2 regions of the Glutamicibacter soli genome follow, and region 2 is predicted to be linked to the other one. Evidence: predicted binding sites of a transcription regulator. Region 2 holds the regulator's gene; the other holds the start of a gene.
What was found. Region 2 encodes HrcA, which represses chaperone genes, less so after heat shock. Its sites were predicted from a motif close to TTNGCACTCGNNNNNNNCGAGTGCNAA; they were not measured.

Region 1 (9,389 bases), 1.3 Mb from region 2:
ATCCGAAGAATGCACCGCCGCCAAGTAATTCCACGTCTCTTACAACGGGACTTTGCCCACCCGTGCCCAGGGCCCCCGAACGGGACTTCAAAACCGTTACCAACACGTAGGCTAGAGCCTATGAGCATCCTGATCGACCCACCGTCATGGCCTGCCCATGGAACGCTCTTTTCGCATCTGGTTTCCGATGCGACGCTCGATGAACTGCATGCCTTTGCCCGTGCGCACCAGCTACCCGAGCGCGCGTTCGACAGGGACCACTACGACGTGTCGCAGTCCCGCTATGCCGAGCTGGTGCGGGACGGCGCGCACGAGGTTTCGGCCGGCGACCTGGCTCGGGCGCTGATCGCCTCCGGGCTGCGCATCCCGGCCAAGTACCGCCCGGAAAAGCTGGGACCGGTGCTGTCCCGCCGTTGGGCCCGAACTCTGCCCACCGAACCCCAGCTGGGCCGCGAGCTGCTGGAACGCTGGTCGCAGTCGCATCGCAGATACCACGACAGGGTCCACCTGCTGTCCGTGCTGGAGGCCTTGGATTGGCTGGCGAAGGACCAGGCCGACGGCGAGGAGCGCATGCTGCTGCAGCTGGCCGCCTGGTTCCACGACGCGGTGTACCACGGAGCCTCGGACGACGAGGCCAAGTCCGCGATCCTTGCCCGCGAGCGCCTCTACGGGCTGCTGAGCCCCGGGGCGGTGTCCAGGGTCAGCGAACTGATCCTGCTCACCGCAGGGCACTCCCCCGGCGACCACGACCGCCTGGGCCGGATCCTGTGCGATGCGGATCTTGAGGTGCTGGCCCGCCCGCAGCCGGCCTACCAGCGCTATGCCCAGGCGATCTACCAGGAGTACGCGCATTTCCCGCGCCCGGCCCTGGCTGCCGGACGGATCAAGGTGCTGGGCTCGCTGCTGGAGAAGGACAACATCTACAGCACCGTGCGTGGCATCGACCGCTGGGAAAACGCGGCCCGCAGCAACGTCGGCGCGGAGATCTCAGTGCTGCGCGGCTGGCTCGGCGAATAGCTTCCGGCTTTTAACGGCCTGTGGCCCGTTTCCCCAGGGGAAACGGGCCACAGGCACCAGGTAGTCTCGGCGGGGTGCCGAGCCGGGCGGGGAAGCTTAGAAGCCGCCCATGCCGCCCATGCCACCCATGTCGTCACCGGCTGGTGCGGCGCCGGCAGGAGCTGGCTTGTCCGCGACAACGGCTTCGGTGGTCAGGAACAGGCCTGCGATCGATGCGGCGTTCTGCAGGGCCGAACGGGTCACCTTCACAGGATCGTTCACGCCGGCTTCCAGCAGGTCGACGTACTGGCCGGTGGCGGCGTTCAGGCCGTGGCCGGCAGCCAGGCCCTTGACCTTGTCGGCGACAACGCCTGGCTCCATGCCGGCGTTCAGGGCGATCTGCTTCAGCGGAGCTTCGATGCCGACGCGCACGATGTTCGCACCGGTTGCCTCGTCGCCTTCCAGCGACAGCTTCTCGAAGGCTGCTGCGCCGGCCTGGATCAGGGCTACGCCGCCGCCGGCGACGATGCCCTCTTCCACCGCTGCCTTGGCGTTGCGCACGGCATCTTCGATGCGGTGCTTGCGCTCCTTGAGCTCCACCTCGGTGGCTGCGCCGGCCTTCAGCACGGCGACGCCGCCGGAGAGCTTTGCGTGGCGCTCCTGCAGCTTCTCGCGGTCGTAGTCCGAGTCGGTGTTCTTGATCTCGGCTGCGATCTGGGCCTTGCGGCCTTCGATGGCGTCGGCTTCGCCGCCGCCTTCAACGATGGTGGTCTCGTCCTTGGTGATAACGACCTTGCGGGCGGTACCCAGAACTTCCAGGCCCACGTTGTCCAGGGACAGGCCGATCTCCTCGGAGACAACCTGGCCGCCGGTCAGGATGGCGATGTCGGTCAGCATGGCCTTGCGGCGGTCGCCGAAGCCCGGAGCCTTGACGGCAACGGACTTGAACAGGCCGCGGATCTTGTTCAGGATCAGGGTGGCCAGGGCTTCGCCCTCGACGTCTTCGGCGATGATCAGCAGCGACTTGTTCGACTGCATGACCTTCTCCAGCAGGGTGACCATGTCCTTGACCGAGGAGATCTTGGAGTTCACGATGAGGATGTATGGGTCCTCCAGCACGGTCTCCTGGCGCTCTGCGTCGGTGACGAAGTATGCGGAGATGTAGCCCTTGTCGAAGCGCATGCCCTCGGCCAGCTCCAGCTCGAGGCCGAAGGTGTTGGACTCCTCAACGGTGATGACGCCCTGCTCGCCGACCTTGTCGAGAGCCTCGGCGATCAGGCCGCCGATCTCAGGGTCGCCTGCGGAGATCGAGGCGGTAGCAGCGATCTGCTCCTTGGACTCGATCTTCTTGGCGGCGGCGAACAGCTCGGCGGTGACGGCCTCTACGGCCTTGTCGATGCCGCGGCGCAGCGCGATCGGGTCGGCGCCGGCGGCAACGTTGCGCAGGCCTTCCTTGACCAGTGCCTGGGCGAGAACGGTTGCGGTGGTGGTGCCGTCGCCTGCGACGTCGTCAGTCTTCTTGGCAACTTCCTTGACCAGCTCTGCGCCGATCTTCTCGTATGGATCCTCGAGCTCGATCTCCTTGGCGATGGACACGCCATCGTTGGTGATCGTCGGGGCACCCCACTTCTTTTCCAGAACAACGTTGCGGCCGCGTGGGCCCAGGGTCACCTTTACGGCGTCTGCAAGGGTGTTCAGGCCGCGCTCAAGTCCGCGGCGTGCTTCCTCGTCAAATGCAATCATCTTGGCCATAGTGGCTTTCGGTCCTTTCGGGACGATTTTGCGAAAATGCAACCGACAGACAGCGCCCGCGACGGACGAGTGCAACGGCTGGGCATCGGGCCTGCAGCCGCGTCAGCTCTCGCTATCTGAGGTATTCTTCACGCTCCCTGCGAAGCGACGTCTGAGGCCGGACCGGCTGCGGTTAAAACGCGAAAAGCCGATCGGCGTTAGCAGTCGCAACGCATGAGTGCTAATACAAATATTGGCACTCTCGCCCTGCGAGTGCAAGCTGATCGGCTCACAGCGAAGCAATTGGATACTGCGGGGTTAGCGTACTTCGAGGGTGTCGTCCGAGCCCATCACCACGGTCACCCGGTTCGGAATGTTCTGGGTCTGCAGAACCTCGTCGATATTCAGCACCTCAGCGGCCTTTTCGGCCGTGGTGCGATAGGCCTCCGAGGTGTAGTACACGGTGGAGGTCTCGGCCGGGCGGGTCCAGTTGCTGGCGGTGATATTGGTGAATCCGGCCTCGGACAGGGCGTCTTCGCCGGCCGAGGCGATGCCTGCGATGCTGGCGCCGTTGTAGACGCCGATCAGCTGCCCGAAGAGCACGTCGTCATCATCGATGGTGCTGGAGGCGGAGGGGGTGGCGCTTTCGGTTTCGCTCGGGCTGGAGGTGGCGTCCTCGCTCGGGGCTGCCGAGGTGGTTTCGGTGGGGTTCGGGGCGGAGCCGACAATCGGCTTCAGGCCGCCGGGGCCGAAGAAGTAGGCGAATGCGCCCACCAGGACGACAAGCACTGCTGCAATAACTACCCAACGAAGTTTTCCACCGGACGTCGTGGAGGCGGCAGACTGCGCCCACCCGTTGGCGTGGTGCGAACCCACACGGGTGTTGAACTCCGGAACGCGATCGAATTCGTCACGTGGGTAGTTGGTCATTCTTGTCCTTGCTCGAGGTCTGACTGGTCGCGGCCGGTTCCGGAAACTAGCGTCCGGAGCCGACGGTACCGCTCACACGACGTCTGGTAGACCTAAGCCTACGCAGGCGTTTGACCAGCATTGGGTCGTAAGCCAACGCCGCGTCCGTCTCAATCAGCTGGTTCAGCAGCTGGTAGTAATTCGTCGGCGACATGGAGAACTGTTTGGTAATGGCCTGTTCCTTGGCGCCGGCATACTTCCACCACAACTTTTCCATGTTCAGGATCTGCTGGGAACGCTCATCGAGTTCCGAGTCGGGATTCATCACGAAATCCACCAGCACTTCACCCTCAGCCATGCGTCCACACCTCTTTCCTTCACCCGGCAAAGTCCGGTCTCGGCCCTGCGTTCTGCTCCGCCAGTGGCGGACATACCACCGATATTCTAACCAACTCGCCTGTGCTGCGCCGCGCCCGCGGGCACAGCCACGCCATAATACCGGCAGAATGGATGCCATGGACAACCTGCAGCCCTCCCTGTTCGGCGACCCGGAGCCGGTACCGGTCCCCCGCTACGAGCCGGAGGATTTCCCCTTCCACCACGGCGCCAGATCCATGGCGGAGCGCGGATTCATCGCCCAGGACTGGGTCCCGGTGCTGCTGCCACTCGATGGCAAGCTCCGGAAGATCGCCGCTGAACTGGCACGACGCAGCGCCGCCGGAGAGCAGATCCTCCCGGAACCGCACGTGATGTTGCGCGCACTTCGCATTCCGCGCTCGCAGGTGCGCGTCGTGCTCATCGGACAGGATCCGTATCCGACCCCGGGCCATGCCAACGGCTTGGCCTTCGCCGCCCAGGCTTCGGTGCGTCCGCTGCCCCGGTCGCTGTCCAATATCTACAAGGAGCTGAACGACGATCTGGGCATTGCCCCGGCAGCCCACCCGGATCTCAGCGCCTGGCATGAGCAGGGAGTTCTGCTGCTGAACCAGTCGCTGTCGGTCCAGGCGGGTCATGCCGGGGCGCACCAGCGCCTGGGCTGGTCCGCGGTCGTCGAAGCGGCCATCAGCGCGCTGAACCAGCGCGAGAACCCTCCGGTGGCGCTGCTCTGGGGCAGGCATGCGCAGAAGCTGGCGGGGCTGATGGACCGGATGCCGCAGCTGGCCAGCGCCCACCCCTCGCCGCTGTCCGCCTCGCGCGGGTTCTTCGGCTCGCGGCCCTTCTCCGAAATCAATCGGCGGCTGTCCGAATCCGGACAGCCGCCGATCGACTGGTCGTTGCCTGCGCTGTAGCCGCATTCAGCGGCGGCGGATCAGCCGCCGTTCGCGCCGCGCGCTGGAGGTCAGCGGCCGGCACAGGGTGTCGCCGAAGACCACGCCGCCGGCGATGGAGAGCATGATCGCGAAGGCGTTGAACATCTCCACCAGGCCGCTGGACATGTCGCTGGAGTCGAACACGATGGAGTACATCGCGCGGAAGATCATCAGGCCCGGCAGCAGGAACATGACCGCTGGAGCCGCGATGACCAGCTGCGGGGAATGCAGCTTGTCCGCCGCGAAGCGCGCCGCGAAGCCGATGACCGTGGCCACCACCGCCGGAGTGGCCCGGACGCCCAGCCCGATGTACTCGCACAACAGCTGGATCAGGTAGCCGCCCACGGCGATCCCGGCGGTGGGCAGCAGCAGCTTCACCGAGCTCTGTTCCGTGACGGCGCCGGCGATGATCGCCACCGCCACCAGGATCACCAGCAGCCAGGCCGGGTAGGCGATCTTGTCGATCTGGTGCACGTCCACGCTGTCCCAGCCCAGCACCGAGGAGATCACCAGCGCGGTGGAGATGCCGGAGACGATGGCCGTATAGGTCAGTCCCGCGGAGAACAGGCGGCCCACGGAGGTCACCGGGAACCCATTGATCGCATCCTGCAGAGCGGAGACGAACCGCCCGGAAGGAAGCAGCAGCAGGATGCCGCCGGACACCACCAGCGCCGGGTCGATGGGCGCATGCAGCTCGTAGCTCACCAGCGCGATGCCCGTGACCACAAACGTGGAGGCCGCAATGGTGAAGAAGGCCGGCACGCGCCACCGGGCGCCGTAGCGCCCGATCTGCGAGACGATCGAGGACGAGCCCATGGCCACCAGCGCACCGAGCCACGACCCGCCGATGAACAGCACGAAGGCCGCCGCGAACACCGCGTTGCCGCTGGCAACGATCCAGCGCGGGAACGGCTTGGGCTTGCGCATGATCGCCTTGAGCCGCTTGGCGGACTCGCTGCGCGAGACGCCGCCGGCGATGATGTCGGAGACCAGCTGGTGCACCAGCACCAGGCCCGCGTAGTTCGCCGTGGAGGAACGCACCACACGCAGGATCGAGTAGCTTTCGGCGTCCGGCGGGCTGTAGTTCAGGTGCAGCGACTGGTTGGTGATATCCACGTCCAGGTAGCTCAGGCCCAGCGCCGCGGTCACCGCGATGATGCTGGTTTCCACTTCCAGCGCGCCGGCGCCGTAGCGGATCAGTGTCTCGCCCAGGTCCAGCGCGAACTCCAGCGTGCGGCGGGCCGACGCGTCCTGGTCCTTGTTGACCGTGGGGTTCGCGTAGGGGGTGCCCTGCAGGCGATCCACGATGTCCAGCGCCTGGGTGGGCGGCGAGGTGGAAATCCACATCTTGGCCAGCAGGCTGCGGGCCACCGGGTTCGCCCGCGTGGGCACCAGGGTGATGCCTTCGTCCGTGGTGTGAACGCGGCCGGTGCGCGATTCGGGGTCCGAGGCAGGGGCCGCGGCGACGCTGGCGCTGACCGCAGTGTTCAGCGGCAGTTCCGAGGCCGTGGGCTCCTCATGATGCTCGGGTTCGGCAAGCTGCCCCATCTTGATTTCGCTGGTGCTGATCCGCGGCAATGCGCCGACGGCCGGATCCGGATCGTCCCCCGCACCACGTGGATTTCCGGAGAACTGGTCGTTGTTCAACTGCGCCACGGATCACCTTCCCGAAACGTTCGATGTTGCATGTAAATCACGATACAACCCGACTTCTGGAAGTTGCTGGGGAATCCTCCAAATCACGGCGTATCGCCGAACACATTCGGGCGTGGCACGCCCCCGGGGGGAATAGTTCCGGGGCGGGGCAAGTTACGCCCAGTGGGAAATTAGATGTATATGCATGCAATATAGCGAGAGGCCGAACCCATGAACACCACCGTGAAACTTCCGCAGGTTGGAGCCGAGACCTTCGGCGATATCACCGAGGACGCCAATGGAACCCCGCTGTCCCACGCCCAGGTGATCCGCAACGTGCTGGCCGAGGGCCAGAAGGCCGAAGAAGTCGGACTCGACTTCTTCGGGATCGGGGAACACCATCGCGATGACTTCTCGATCTCCTCACCCGAGACGGTGCTCGCGGCGCTGGCGGCGACCACGCAGAACATCAAGCTCGGCACCGCAGTCACCGTGCTGTCCAGCGACGATCCGGTCCGCGTGTACGAACGCTTCGCCACCCTGGATGCGCTGTCCAACGGCCGCGCGGAAATCATCGCCGGGCGCGGCTCGTTCATCGAGTCCTTCCCGCTGTTCGGTCTCGACCTCGAAGACTACGAGGAGCTCTTCGAGGAGAAGCTCGCGTTGATGGCCAAGTTGCGCCACGGCGATCCGGTGTCGTGGTCCGGCAGCCACCGAGCGGCCCTGCGCGGCCAGCAGGTCTACCCGCTGCTCGAAGGCAAGCCGTTGACGACATGGGTCGGAGTGGGCGGCAGCCCGCAGTCAGTCATCCGCGCCGCACGCCATGGCCTGCCGCTCTTCCTGGCCATCATCGGCGGGCAGCCCGCGGCCTTCGAACCACTGGTCGACCTGTACCACCGGGCGTTGAAGGAGTTCAGCGAACCGGAACAGCCGGTCGGGGCCCACTTCCACGGACTCGTGGCCGATACCGACGAAGAAGCGCTGGAGCTGCTCTGGCCGCACTACCAGCGCACCATGAACCGTTTGGGCGCCGAACGCGGCTGGGGTCCTGCCAGCCGCATCCAGCTGCAAGCGGCCATGGGTCCGCAGGGCGCCATGATGGCAGGCAGCCCCGAGACGGTGGCACGAAAGATGGCCAAGGCGGTCCGCACGCTCGGACTGTCCCGCATCGATATCAAGTACTCCGCCGGTTCGCTGCCCCACGAGCACCTCATGAAGAGCATTGAAATGCTGGGAACCGAGGTCAAGCCGAGGATCTACGAGCTGCTCACCGAAGGCTCGCAGAACTAGCGGCCAGCCCGGATGCGAAAAAGCCACCGCATTTCTGCGGTGGCTTTTTTACCGGTGGATCTTACTGGACTCGAACCAGCGACCTTTCGCGTGTGAGGCGAACGCTCTAACCAACTGAGCTAAAGATCCATCTGCGCTGTCCGTTTCCGGTTCAGCACCTAGATAATCCTAGCCGCATTCCGACCTACGTTCCAAATCGTGCCGAATCGGCGCCATCCCCGGGCCGCTTCGACCGCCAGGAACACCACGCGCCGAGGGAATCAAAAACCTCCAAAATGGTCGATGACAAGCACTGAAAAACGGTGGCAATTCGTTTATTTAGAGTTCACTTCGCAGCCCTCGTTTCAACTTGTCAAAGTGCACTTTCAGACCCCATAATTTTTCTAGCTCATCGAGCTCAAACTGGGCCCTACAAGGAAGCTGCCGGAAGCCGCCGGCAACGGTCCCCTCAAGGCCAACGAAACCGCCGAACGGATTTTTCCCCGGGAAGCAAAGCCACTTTTTCGTTCGTTCTTAGCTTTTTAGGACCGTACCCCAGTGTTTGAAAACCTGACTTTTGCCTTGTCATGCCTGTCTCCAAATGAGGCCGAACGTGCTGAATTGGCTGGCCTATACGCCGTGACCGATGCCCGCTGGCACCAGAAAATGGACCGCGCCCGCGCGGTCGTAACCGTCCGCGACGGCGAGCTCCTGGTCGCCGCCGGGGTGGTGCACGATTCGATCATCGCCCCGACCAGCGCCATGGACGCGCTCGAGCTCGGCTCCATGGCGGTGCGCCCGGACTACCGCCGCATGGGCATCCGCCAGCATGTCGCGTCGATGCGCCTCGAATTCGCGCTGCACGCCGGAGGCACGCCGATCACCATCATCGATTCTGCGAACCCCGCCTCGTGGGCGTACTACGAACGTTCCGAGCTGTGGGAGCGCGAGCGTACCTTCGAGCAGGACGGGCAGACCAAGTTCATCTACCGGGCTACCGACGCCGCGCGCGACTGGGCCGCCGGGCTGCCGCAGCCTGAACCCGCTGTGCAGGACGTCGTCCTGGTTGCCCTGCCGGCCGAGGATTCCCTCGCACCGGTATCGCTGCAGCCGGCGCTGGAACAGGCGGTGCAGGCCCAGCCGGCGCCGTCGCTGGCCATGGAGCTGGGTGCGGAGCTGGGACAGCTTCCCTCGCTGGTGCCTACGTTGCACATCGGCCCGGAGGCCGAAGAGGCCGACCAGCATTTCCCGAGGCTCGGCATGGAGGCCCCGGACAACGACTGGCTGGGAACCACCAGCGTCGATCCGGCGTTCTAGAAGAGCGCTTCCTGCTGCTCGTCCACAGCTTCGTGGCCGGGCAGCGGGGCGACTTCTCCGGCCCGGCGAGCGCGGGCTGCCTCATGCAGGTCGATCGGGGTGACCTTCAGAACCTCGTCCACCATCGCGTTGAGGAACTGCGGCGCGGCGATATCCGCGGGCACCGGCGAGTGCACGCACTTGACCTGTGGGTTCTCTGCTTCATCGTCCCAGTCCACGAGC
Region 2 (9,389 bases):
CACCTACGTTCGCGTGGTCGACGGCAAGCTGGAACCGCGCGAGCGCATCCAGATGATGTCCACCGGCACCACCCACGAACTGCTGGAAATCGGTGTCTCCTCCCCGAATCCGATCCCGTCCAAGGGCCTGGGAGTGGGCGAGGTGGGCTACCTGATCACCGGCGTGAAGGACGTGCGCCAGTCGAAGGTCGGCGATACCGTCACCAACTCGCTGAAGCCCGCCACCGATTCCCTGGGCGGCTACGAAGAGCCCAAGCCGATGGTGTTCTCCGGCCTGTACCCGCTGGACGGCACCGACTACCCGGCGCTGCGCGACGCGTTGGACAAGCTGCAGCTGAACGACGCCGCGCTGATCTACGAACCGGAAACCTCCGTGGCCCTGGGCTTCGGCTTCCGTGTGGGCTTTCTGGGCCTGCTGCACCTGGAAATCACCCGCCAGCGCCTTGAAAGCGAATTCAACCTCGACCTGATTTCCACCGCCCCGAACGTGGTGTACGAGGTCATGGGCGAGGACAAGCAGCTGATCACGGTGACCAACCCCTCGGAATTCCCGGACGGGAAGATCCTCGAGGTGCACGAGCCGATGGTCGCCGCGACCATCCTGGCCCCGAGCGAGTTCATCGGCGCCGTCATGGAGTTGTGCCAGTCCCGCCGCGGCACCATGCGCGGCATGGACTACCTCTCCGAGGACCGCGTGGAAATGCGCTACCACCTGCCGCTGGCCGAGATCGTGTTCGACTTCTTCGACCAGCTCAAGTCCCGCACCCGCGGCTACGCCTCGCTGGACTGGAAGGCCGACGGCGAGCAGGTCGCGGACCTGGTCAAGGTCGACATCCTGCTGCAGGGCGATACGGTCGACGCGTTCTCCGCGATCACCCACCGCGACAAGGCCTACAGCTACGGCACCATGATGACCTCGAAGCTGCGCGAGCTGATCCCGCGCCAGCAGTTCGAGGTGCCGATCCAGGCCGCGATCGGTTCGCGCATCATCGCCCGCGAGAACATCCGCGCGATCCGCAAGGACGTGCTTGCCAAGTGCTACGGCGGCGACATCAGCCGCAAGCGCAAGCTGCTGGAAAAGCAGAAAGAAGGCAAGAAGCGCATGAAGATGGTTGGCCGCGTGGAGGTCCCGCAGGAGGCGTTCATCGCCGCGCTGTCCACCGATGAGCCGAAGAAGAAGTAGCTAGATGCCCTCAGTATTGCCTGACGGCGATCCGGCTCCGGCCGATGGTCTGCTCCCCGCAGCGTGCGCGCACGGTGCGGCGGAGCGGACCATGTCCTTTTATGTCCACATTCCGTTCTGCACGGTGCGCTGCGGCTACTGCGATTTCAACACGTATACCGCAACCGAGCTGGGCAATGGCTCCAGCCAGGCCACCTACGCTGCCACGGTGGGCCAGGAGATCGGCTTCGCCCGCGGCGTGCTTGACCGTTCCGGGGTACCGCACCGCGAAATCGACACGGTCTTCTTCGGCGGCGGCACCCCGACCCTGCTGCCCGCCTCGGACCTGGTTTCGGTGCTCGGCCGGATCCGCGACGAGTTCGGCATCAAGCCCGGCGCTGAAATCACCACCGAAGCCAACCCGGACTCGGTGAGCCGCGAAAGCCTGCGTCAGCTGGCCGACGGCGGGTTCACGCGCGTGTCCTTCGGCATGCAGTCAGCCGTGCCGCATGTGCTGAAGGTGCTCGAGCGCACCCATGACCCGGCGCGCGTGCCGCAGGCCGTGGCCTGGGCCCGCGAAGCAGGGCTGGATGTCAGCGTCGATCTGATCTACGGCACCCCGGGGGAGTCGCTGGCGGATTGGCGTACCAGCATCGAGGCCGCGCTGAGCTACGAGCCGGACCATATCTCCGCTTATGCGCTGATCATCGAGGACGGCACCAAGCTGGCCGCGCAGATCCGCCGCGGCGAGGTTCCGGACATTGACGACGACGACCACGCGGAGAAGTACCAGCTGGCCGATCAGCTGTTCGAGGCCGCCGGCCTGCAGTGGTACGAGGTGAGCAACTGGGCGCGCGGCGAAGGGCATGCCTGCCGCCACAACATCGCCTACTGGCAGGGCGGGGACTGGTGGGGCGCAGGCCCCGGCGCGCACTCGCATGTCGGCGGGCTGCGCTGGTGGAACGTCAAGCACCCGGCCGCCTACCAGCAGCGCATCGACGGCGGCATCTCGCCCGGACACGGCCGCGAGTTCCCCGACGCGCAGGCAGTTCAGCTCGAACGCACCATGCTGCTCACCCGGCTCAGCTCCGGCATGCAGATCAGCGAACTGGAATCCGCCGGCCGCACCAAGGTCGCCGGGTTGATCGCCGACGAGCTGATCGATGCCAAGGCAGCGTTCGCCGGACGCATCGTGCTAACGCAAAGAGGCCGGCTCCTGGCCGACCTCGTGGTGCGTGAGCTGCTGGATTTCTAGGACGTTCGCAAGCGCTGGCGTCCCTGCCGCTACTTCATCAACCGCAGGTTGATCGGGTAGCGGTAGGGGCGTCCCTTGTTTGCCTGGATCGCGGCATACGCGCCCATCAGGGTCATGAAGACCCACAGGCACACGGCGATGACCGCGAAGAGCCAGCCGATGCCCGGCAGCAGGTTCAGGATGTTCAGCACGATCGCCAGAATGGTCAGCGGGAAGGTGAAGTTGAACGCTTCCTTGGATTCCTGGGCGGTGAAGGGGCCGCGGTCGCGGTAGACGGCGAAGATGATGGCCGAGGGAATGCAGCCGAGGATCGCGCCGAAATGCGCCATCATGGCCCACTGGCGGTCTTCCGACGGGGAGAGCGGCAGCGCGGACACGTTTGATCCCTCGAAACGCGAATTCTCAGATGATGGTACCTGGCGAGATGTCACGGAAATGTCCTTGTCTTACGGTGCGGCTTCTCCACCATGATATCGAGCTTCCGCTGACGCCCCGCCCAATGGCACCCTGAAAGTCCAAATCTTAGTCAATTGTTAGGAAACCGTAATCTTCCGTGGTAAGGAAATCGATTAGTTCCTCAACTTTACCCAATAGCGCCGGTTCCAGCTGTCCGTAGTGCTTGACCGTGGACAGGATCCGCTGCCAGCCGATGCCGATATCCTCGGCGGTTGCATGCGGCCAGCCGAAGGCGCGCAGCACGCCGGTTTTCCAGTCGGTCCCGCGGGGGATGACCGGCCAGGCCTTGATGCCCAGCGTGTCCGGCTTGATCGCCTGCCAGACATCCACGTACGGGTGGCCGAGGATCAGCACGTTGCCCGCAGCCCCGGGGACCTTCATGGCCTCGGCGACGATGCGCTCTTCCTTGGTTCCGGAAATCAGGTGGTCGACCAGGATGCCCAGGCGGCGGGTCGGCGAGGGGTTGAATTGGCGGATGGCCCCGGCCAGGTCGTCGACGCCATGCAGCGGTTCGACGACGATGCCCTCCACGCGCAGGTCGTGGCCCCAGACCTTCTCGACCAGTTCCGCGTCGTGCTTGCCTTCGACCCAGATGCGGCTGGCGCGGGCGGTACGGGCCTTGAGGTCTGCCACCGCGCGCGAGCCGGAGGCGGAGATCATGGTGCTCGGCGCCTTGGCCTTCGCGACAGGTTCGACGATCTCCACCGGTTCGCCCTCCAGCAGGAAGCCGAAGCCGGCCTGGAAGGAACGGGTCTTGCGGTGGCGGTCCTCCAGCACGATCACGCGCATGCCGCCGGACTTCTCGGTCTTGACGACCTCGCCGACCCAGCCGGAGACCGCATCTTCCAGGATTATGCCGCGTTCAACGGGCACCTGGCGGAGTTTTTTGGGTGCCGGAGCACTCAGGTCTTGCGGTCCCCAGGAGAAATTGGACACGGACTGCCTTTCGCTGTGATCGAATACGCTCGAAATCCAATGCTAGCAACTGCCGAAGGTATTAGACTTGGCACTTGACAGGTTAGAGTGCCAATTGTGCGGGCGTGGTTTCCCGGGAGGTGTTTTCGTGAGCGAAGTACGACGTCTTGACGTGTTGCGCGCCATCGTGGAGGACTATGTCCAGTCCCGCGAGCCCGTAGGTTCCAAGGCGCTGCGCGAACGGCACAACCTCGGGGTCAGCGCCGCCACCATCCGCAATGACATGGCCCTGCTCGAAGAGGAGGGCTTGATCGCCGCCCCGCACACCTCCTCGGGGCGCATCCCCACGGAGAAGGGCTACCGCCGCTTCGTGGACGAGATCGGCGAGCTCAAGCCGCTGTCGCGCGCCGAGCGCGAGGCGATCAACAAGATCCTGGACAGCTCGCAGGACCTCGACGAGATGCTGCACAGCACCGTGCGCCTGCTGGCCCGGCTGACCAACCAGGTTGCCATGATCCAGGTGCCGCACTACGACACCGCGGAGCTGCGCAACCTCGACCTGGTGGGCTTGGGCTCGGGCCAGGTGCTGATGGTGATGATCGCCTCCAACGGCACCGTGGACCAGCGCATGATCGCGGTGACCCGGCCGTACTCGGACGAGGAGCTGGACAACCTCAAGCAGTGGCTGCTGACTTCCTTCGGCGGCCACCGGCTGGCGGACCTCGTCGGCCCGCTGAGCAACGAGGCAGTGGTTCCGGCGCAGCACGAGACGCCGCTGGTGGGCAGCGTGCTGCGGTCGCTGGAGGAAATGGCGCAGGCGGCGAACGTGCAGCGCATCGTCATGGCCGGCACCGCGAACCTGGCCCGCGTCGAGGGGGACTTCCCGCTGAGCATCACTCCGGTGCTCGAGGCGCTGGAGGAGCAGGTGGTGCTGCTGAAGCTGTTCTCCGAACTGGAGGCGGATTCGCGCGGCCTGGCCGTGGCCATCGGCACCGAGAACCACTACGGGCAGCTGACCGACGCGGCGGTCATCGCCACCACCTACAGCAACGACCAGCGCAGCAAGCTCGGCGTGCTCGGCCCGACCAGGATGAACTATTCCTCCTCCATGGCCTCGGTGCGCGCGGTGGCCCGCTACCTGTCGAAGATTTTGGCGAACTAGCCCCGCGGCCGGTTCGCAGCACAACTTGAGAAGTGAAATTTTAAAGGAAAGGACACGGCGAAGATCGTGAGCTCGCATTACGAGACCCTGGGTGTCGCCAAGGACGCGACCCCGCAGGAAATCAAAAGCGCCTACCGCAAGCTGGCGCGCAAACTCCACCCGGACGTGAATCCCAGCGAGGACGCGGCCGAGCAGTTCAAGCTGGTCACCCGCGCCTACGAGGTTCTTTCCGACGAGAAGAAGCGCGCCAACTACGACGCCACGGGCGACGAGAACGGCAACGGCCAGCCGGGCTTCGGCGGGGGCGCCGGATTCGGCGGCTTCGGCGACATCTTCGAGCAGTTCTTCGGCGGCGGCCAGGCGCAGGGGCCGATGTCCCGCACCCAGCCGGGCCGCGACGCGCTGATCACCATCACCATCGACCTGGAAGACGCCGTCAAGGGAACCGTCTACCCGCTGGAGATGGAAACCGCCGTCACCTGCAAGACCTGCCACGGCGACGGCACCCGCGAGGGCACCAGCCCGGTCACCTGCACCATCTGCCACGGCGCTGGCCAGGTCCAGCGCCCGGTGCGCTCCTTCCTGGGCCAGATGATGACGGTGGAAACCTGCGCCGCCTGCCACGGCTTCGGCACCACCATCCCGGATCCCTGCATCGAGTGCAACGGCGAGGGCCGCGTGCGCGAACACGTCTCCAAATCGCTGAACGTGCCGGCCGGCGTGGATTCGGGCACCCGCATCCAGCTGCGCGGCCAGGGCGAGGCAGGCCCGGGCGGCGGTCCGAACGGCAACCTGTTCGTCGAGGTCGACGTGCGCCGCCACAAGGTGTTCGAGCGCTCCGGCAACGACCTGCACGCCAAGATGACCATCCCGATGACCGCCGCGGCGCTGGGCTGCGAGCTGAAGCTGGAGACCTTCGACGGCGAGCAGACCCTGAACGTGGAGCCGGGGGCCCAGGACGGGGACACCCTGACCCTGCCGGCCCTGGGTGTGCCGCGCCTGCGCGGCGGCAAGCGCGGGGACATCATCGTGCACCTGCAGGTGGAGACCCCGACCAAGCTGGACGCCGCCCAGCGCGAGCTGCTCGAGCAGCTGGCCACGCTGCGCGGCGAAGAGCTGAGCGCCGGACGCGTCGAGCATTCAGGCGGCATGTTCTCGCGCCTGCGGGACAAGCTGAACCAGCGCTAGGCCATGAGCAACCACAGTTTCGTGATCGACCCGCAGCAGGGGGCCGAGGCCCGCGTGGGCGACACCCTGGCGCTGACCGGGCCGGAGGCGCACCACGCGGTGGCGGTCAAACGCACCCAGGCCGGCGAGCAGCTGGACCTGCTCGACGGCACCGGGCTGCGCCTGGTGGTCGAGGTGGCAGCCGCCTCCAAGGAGCTGCTCACGGTGACCGTGCTTGAACGGCTGCAGGAGCAGCCCCCGGAGCATCCAGCCACGCTCATCCAGGCGCTGTCCAAGGGGGACCGCGACCTGCAGGCCGTGGAATCCGCCGTGGAGCTGGGCGTCTTCACCGTCCGCCCATGGCAGGCCGAGCGCTCGATCGTGCGCTGGAACGCGGCGAAGGCGGACAAGGCGCTTGCCAAGTGGCGCGCCCAGGTGCGCTCGGCGCAGAAGCAGTCCCGGCGCAGCTTCGAACCCGAGGTGAAGGAGCTGGTCTCCAGCAAGTCGCTGGCCGCGGCGATTTCCGCGCACGCGGCCGCCGGCGACCTGGTGCTGGTGCTGCACGAGCAGGCGCGGGATTCGGTGGCCCAAGCCGTGTCCGGCTGGCTGCCCGAGGCGGCGCCGGGTACCGGCGTGGTGCTGGTCGTCGGCCCCGAGGGCGGCATCAGCGATGCAGAGCTCGACACGTTCGTGGCCGCCGGAGCGCATCCGGCGCTGCTCGGACGCCATGTGCTGCGCGCCTCCACCGCCGGCCCTGCCGCGCTGGTCCTGGTGCGCCACCTGCTCGGCGAGCTCTAGCCGGATTAATCAGCGGATGCCGCGAACCCCGAGGGGTTTGCGGCATTCGCTGTTTATTCGGTGGTGGGCGGGCGCCGGCGCTCAGCGCACGGTGAACTCGGAGCTGGTCTCGCCGACCTTGGCCTTGCTGCCGGCTTCCTCGCCCCAGACGCTCAGCGCGTAGCTGCCGGCGGGCAGCCGGGTGGTCAGCGTGAAGGATCCGTCGGGCTCCACGCTCTCGTCGTTGATCCGGTTGGCGGCGGTAATGACCTTGGACTGGCCGTCGGCGGCCTTGGCCTGCAGGGAGTAGAAGGTGCCGCCGTCGAAGCTGGAGGTGCGGCCGTGGAACTTCACGGCGCCCGCCGCGGTGGTGGTGCCGAACTGCGGGTCGATGATCCAGATCGGGGCCATGTACTTCGCGTCGCGCTGGTAGACGTCCTGCAGGCGGTATCCGCCGAAGACGGTGGCGTTCTGCTTCCCGTCGACCAGGATGCGCACGCTGGCGGGGGTGTCGCCGACCAGGATGCCCGCGTTGGAGGCCGCGGCGGTCGCGGTGAACACCAGCTGCTGGATGGCGCGCTCGGACAGGCCCTCGTCGAGCGTGGCGCTGAAGACCTTGGCCGGAAGGTCCAGCGTGATCAGGTTCTGGTTGTCGATGGAGACCCCGACGTCGTCGGTGGACTTCAGGTGCGTGTACCAGGCCGGGTCGGCCGACTTCCCGGCGAGCAGGTAGGCGATCGCGTCGCCGATCGGCTCCTGGTGGCGGGTGTCGGTGGCGTATTCGCGGTAGAGGTAGACCCCCGAGTCGGTGTTCTCCAGCCAGTAGACCGGCATCTTCTGCCCGGGGAAAGCCTGTTCCATCGAATCGGTGGCCTGCGGGACACCCTGCGCCGCGGCGGCGGAGTTTGCAGGCATCTCGAAGCTGTCGTCGCGCGCGGCAAGTCCGCAGCCGACCACCAGGGCCACCGCTGCGATGACGCCGGTCGCCGCGAAACGTCGCGGGATTCGGCGCTTGTACCACTGCTGCACGTTGGGACCAGTCCATCTGTTCTGCGGGGATTCTTGGGCGCCCGGAACGAGAACGTGGTTCCGCGCGCTCATATAGCGTGACACATCAAGGTGTGCGATGAGGCCGAAATTCGCCAAACCTACCAATCCGTAACCAAATCTATACCTTTGCGACCTGCTCGGATTAGATTCATTTCATACTAGTTTCAGAATTTTCAGCGCTCGGCGGAGCGCTACGTATCGCGTTGGGAGCCGGGGACTAGCTAGACTGGACTTGCGCAAGTTTTTTATTTTCCGAGCTCAAAAGGGGCACGAAGCACTGCATGCAGGTTGAACAGAACCAGAGGCAATCCGAGACCGGGCCGGCGACGCTGGCCATCACGTTCGAGACTCCCGAGCTGATGATCGCAACCCTGGGCCCGAACGACGAGTTGCTGCGCATCCTCACCGGCGCCTACCCGGACGTGCAGTTCCGCCCCAACGGGTCGACCCTGAGCCTCCTGGGCGATCCGGTCCAGGTGCGCAAGGCGCAGCGGGTGACCGAGGAAGCCAGGTCGCTGGCGCAGCGCGGCTCGCGGATGAGCGCGGAAACCATCGAGCAGATCATCAAGATGCTCAGCGCCGGGAACCGGGACGCCCCCACCGACGTGCTGGGGCTGAAGATCCTCTCCGGCCGCGGGCGCTCCATCCGGCCCAAGACGGTGAACCAGAAATCCTACGTGGATGCCATCGAGGACTCCACGGTGACCTTCGGCATCGGCCCGGCAGGCACCGGCAAGACCTTCCTGGCCATGGCCATGGCCGTCGCGGCGCTGCAGGACAAGCAGGTCAACCGCATCATCCTGACCCGTCCGGCGGTCGAGGCGGGGGAGAAGCTGGGTTTCCTGCCCGGCACCCTGAGCGAGAAGATCGACCCCTACCTGCGTCCGCTCTACGATGCGCTGCACGACATGGTGGATCCGGATTCGATCCCGCGGCTACTGGAGGCGGGCACCATCGAGGTCGCCCCGCTGGCCTACATGCGCGGGCGCACCCTGAACGACGCCTTCGTCATCCTCGACGAGGCGCAGAACACCACCAGCGAGCAGATGAAGATGTTCCTGACCCGCCTGGGCTTCGGCTCCAAGATGGTGGTCACCGGGGACGTCACCCAGGTCGACCTGCCGGGCAACGCGGTCTCCGGGCTGCGCATGGCCAGCGAGGTGCTGGAGGGCATCGAGGACATCTCGATCTGCCGGCTGGACGCCAGCGACGTGGTGCGCCACCGGCTGATCGCTGACATCGTCTCCGCCTACGACCGCTGGGACGACGACCGCCGCAACGGCCACCAACGGCCGCGACATACGAAGTGAGCAGCGAAGCAATGAGCATTGAAGTCAACAACGAAACCGAGTTCGACGTCGATTTGGCCGACGTGAACAAGCTGGCGCAGTCGGTGATGAGCGCCATGTACCTGCACCCGGAGACCGAGGTGTCCATCGTCTTCC

Region 1: groL (chaperonin GroEL) is a predicted target of HrcA. The motif match lies at 2,946-2,972, and genes of this name have one in related genera.

Annotation. Positions count from the first base shown of each region.
Region 1 covers NZ_CM125969.1:602,122-611,510, reverse strand. Annotated here, with positions in the region: gene ACTX90_RS02985 (DUF4031 domain-containing protein) at 121-1,017, shown strand; gene groL (chaperonin GroEL) at 1,114-2,748, opposite strand; gene ACTX90_RS02975 (LytR C-terminal domain-containing protein) at 3,046-3,657, opposite strand; gene ACTX90_RS02970 (DUF3263 domain-containing protein) at 3,704-3,994, opposite strand; gene ACTX90_RS02965 (uracil-DNA glycosylase) at 4,152-4,925, shown strand; gene ACTX90_RS02960 (threonine/serine exporter family protein) at 4,932-6,602, opposite strand; gene ACTX90_RS02955 (LLM class flavin-dependent oxidoreductase) at 6,813-7,871, shown strand; tRNA gene ACTX90_RS02950 (tRNA-Val) at 7,927-8,000, opposite strand; gene ACTX90_RS02945 (GNAT family N-acetyltransferase) at 8,490-9,167, shown strand; gene ACTX90_RS02940 (hypothetical protein) at 9,164-9,389, opposite strand, start outside.
Region 2 covers NZ_CM125969.1:1,854,553-1,863,941, reverse strand. Annotated here, with positions in the region: gene lepA (translation elongation factor 4) at 1-1,183, shown strand, start outside; gene hemW (radical SAM family heme chaperone HemW) at 1,188-2,417, shown strand; gene ACTX90_RS08860 (DUF4870 domain-containing protein) at 2,447-2,794, opposite strand; gene ACTX90_RS08855 (DUF3097 domain-containing protein) at 2,940-3,809, opposite strand; gene hrcA (heat-inducible transcriptional repressor HrcA) at 3,937-4,950, shown strand; gene dnaJ (molecular chaperone DnaJ) at 5,017-6,138, shown strand; gene ACTX90_RS08840 (16S rRNA (uracil(1498)-N(3))-methyltransferase) at 6,142-6,915, shown strand; gene ACTX90_RS08835 (GerMN domain-containing protein) at 6,997-7,923, opposite strand; gene ACTX90_RS08830 (PhoH family protein) at 8,226-9,254, shown strand; gene ybeY (rRNA maturation RNase YbeY) at 9,266-9,389, shown strand, end outside.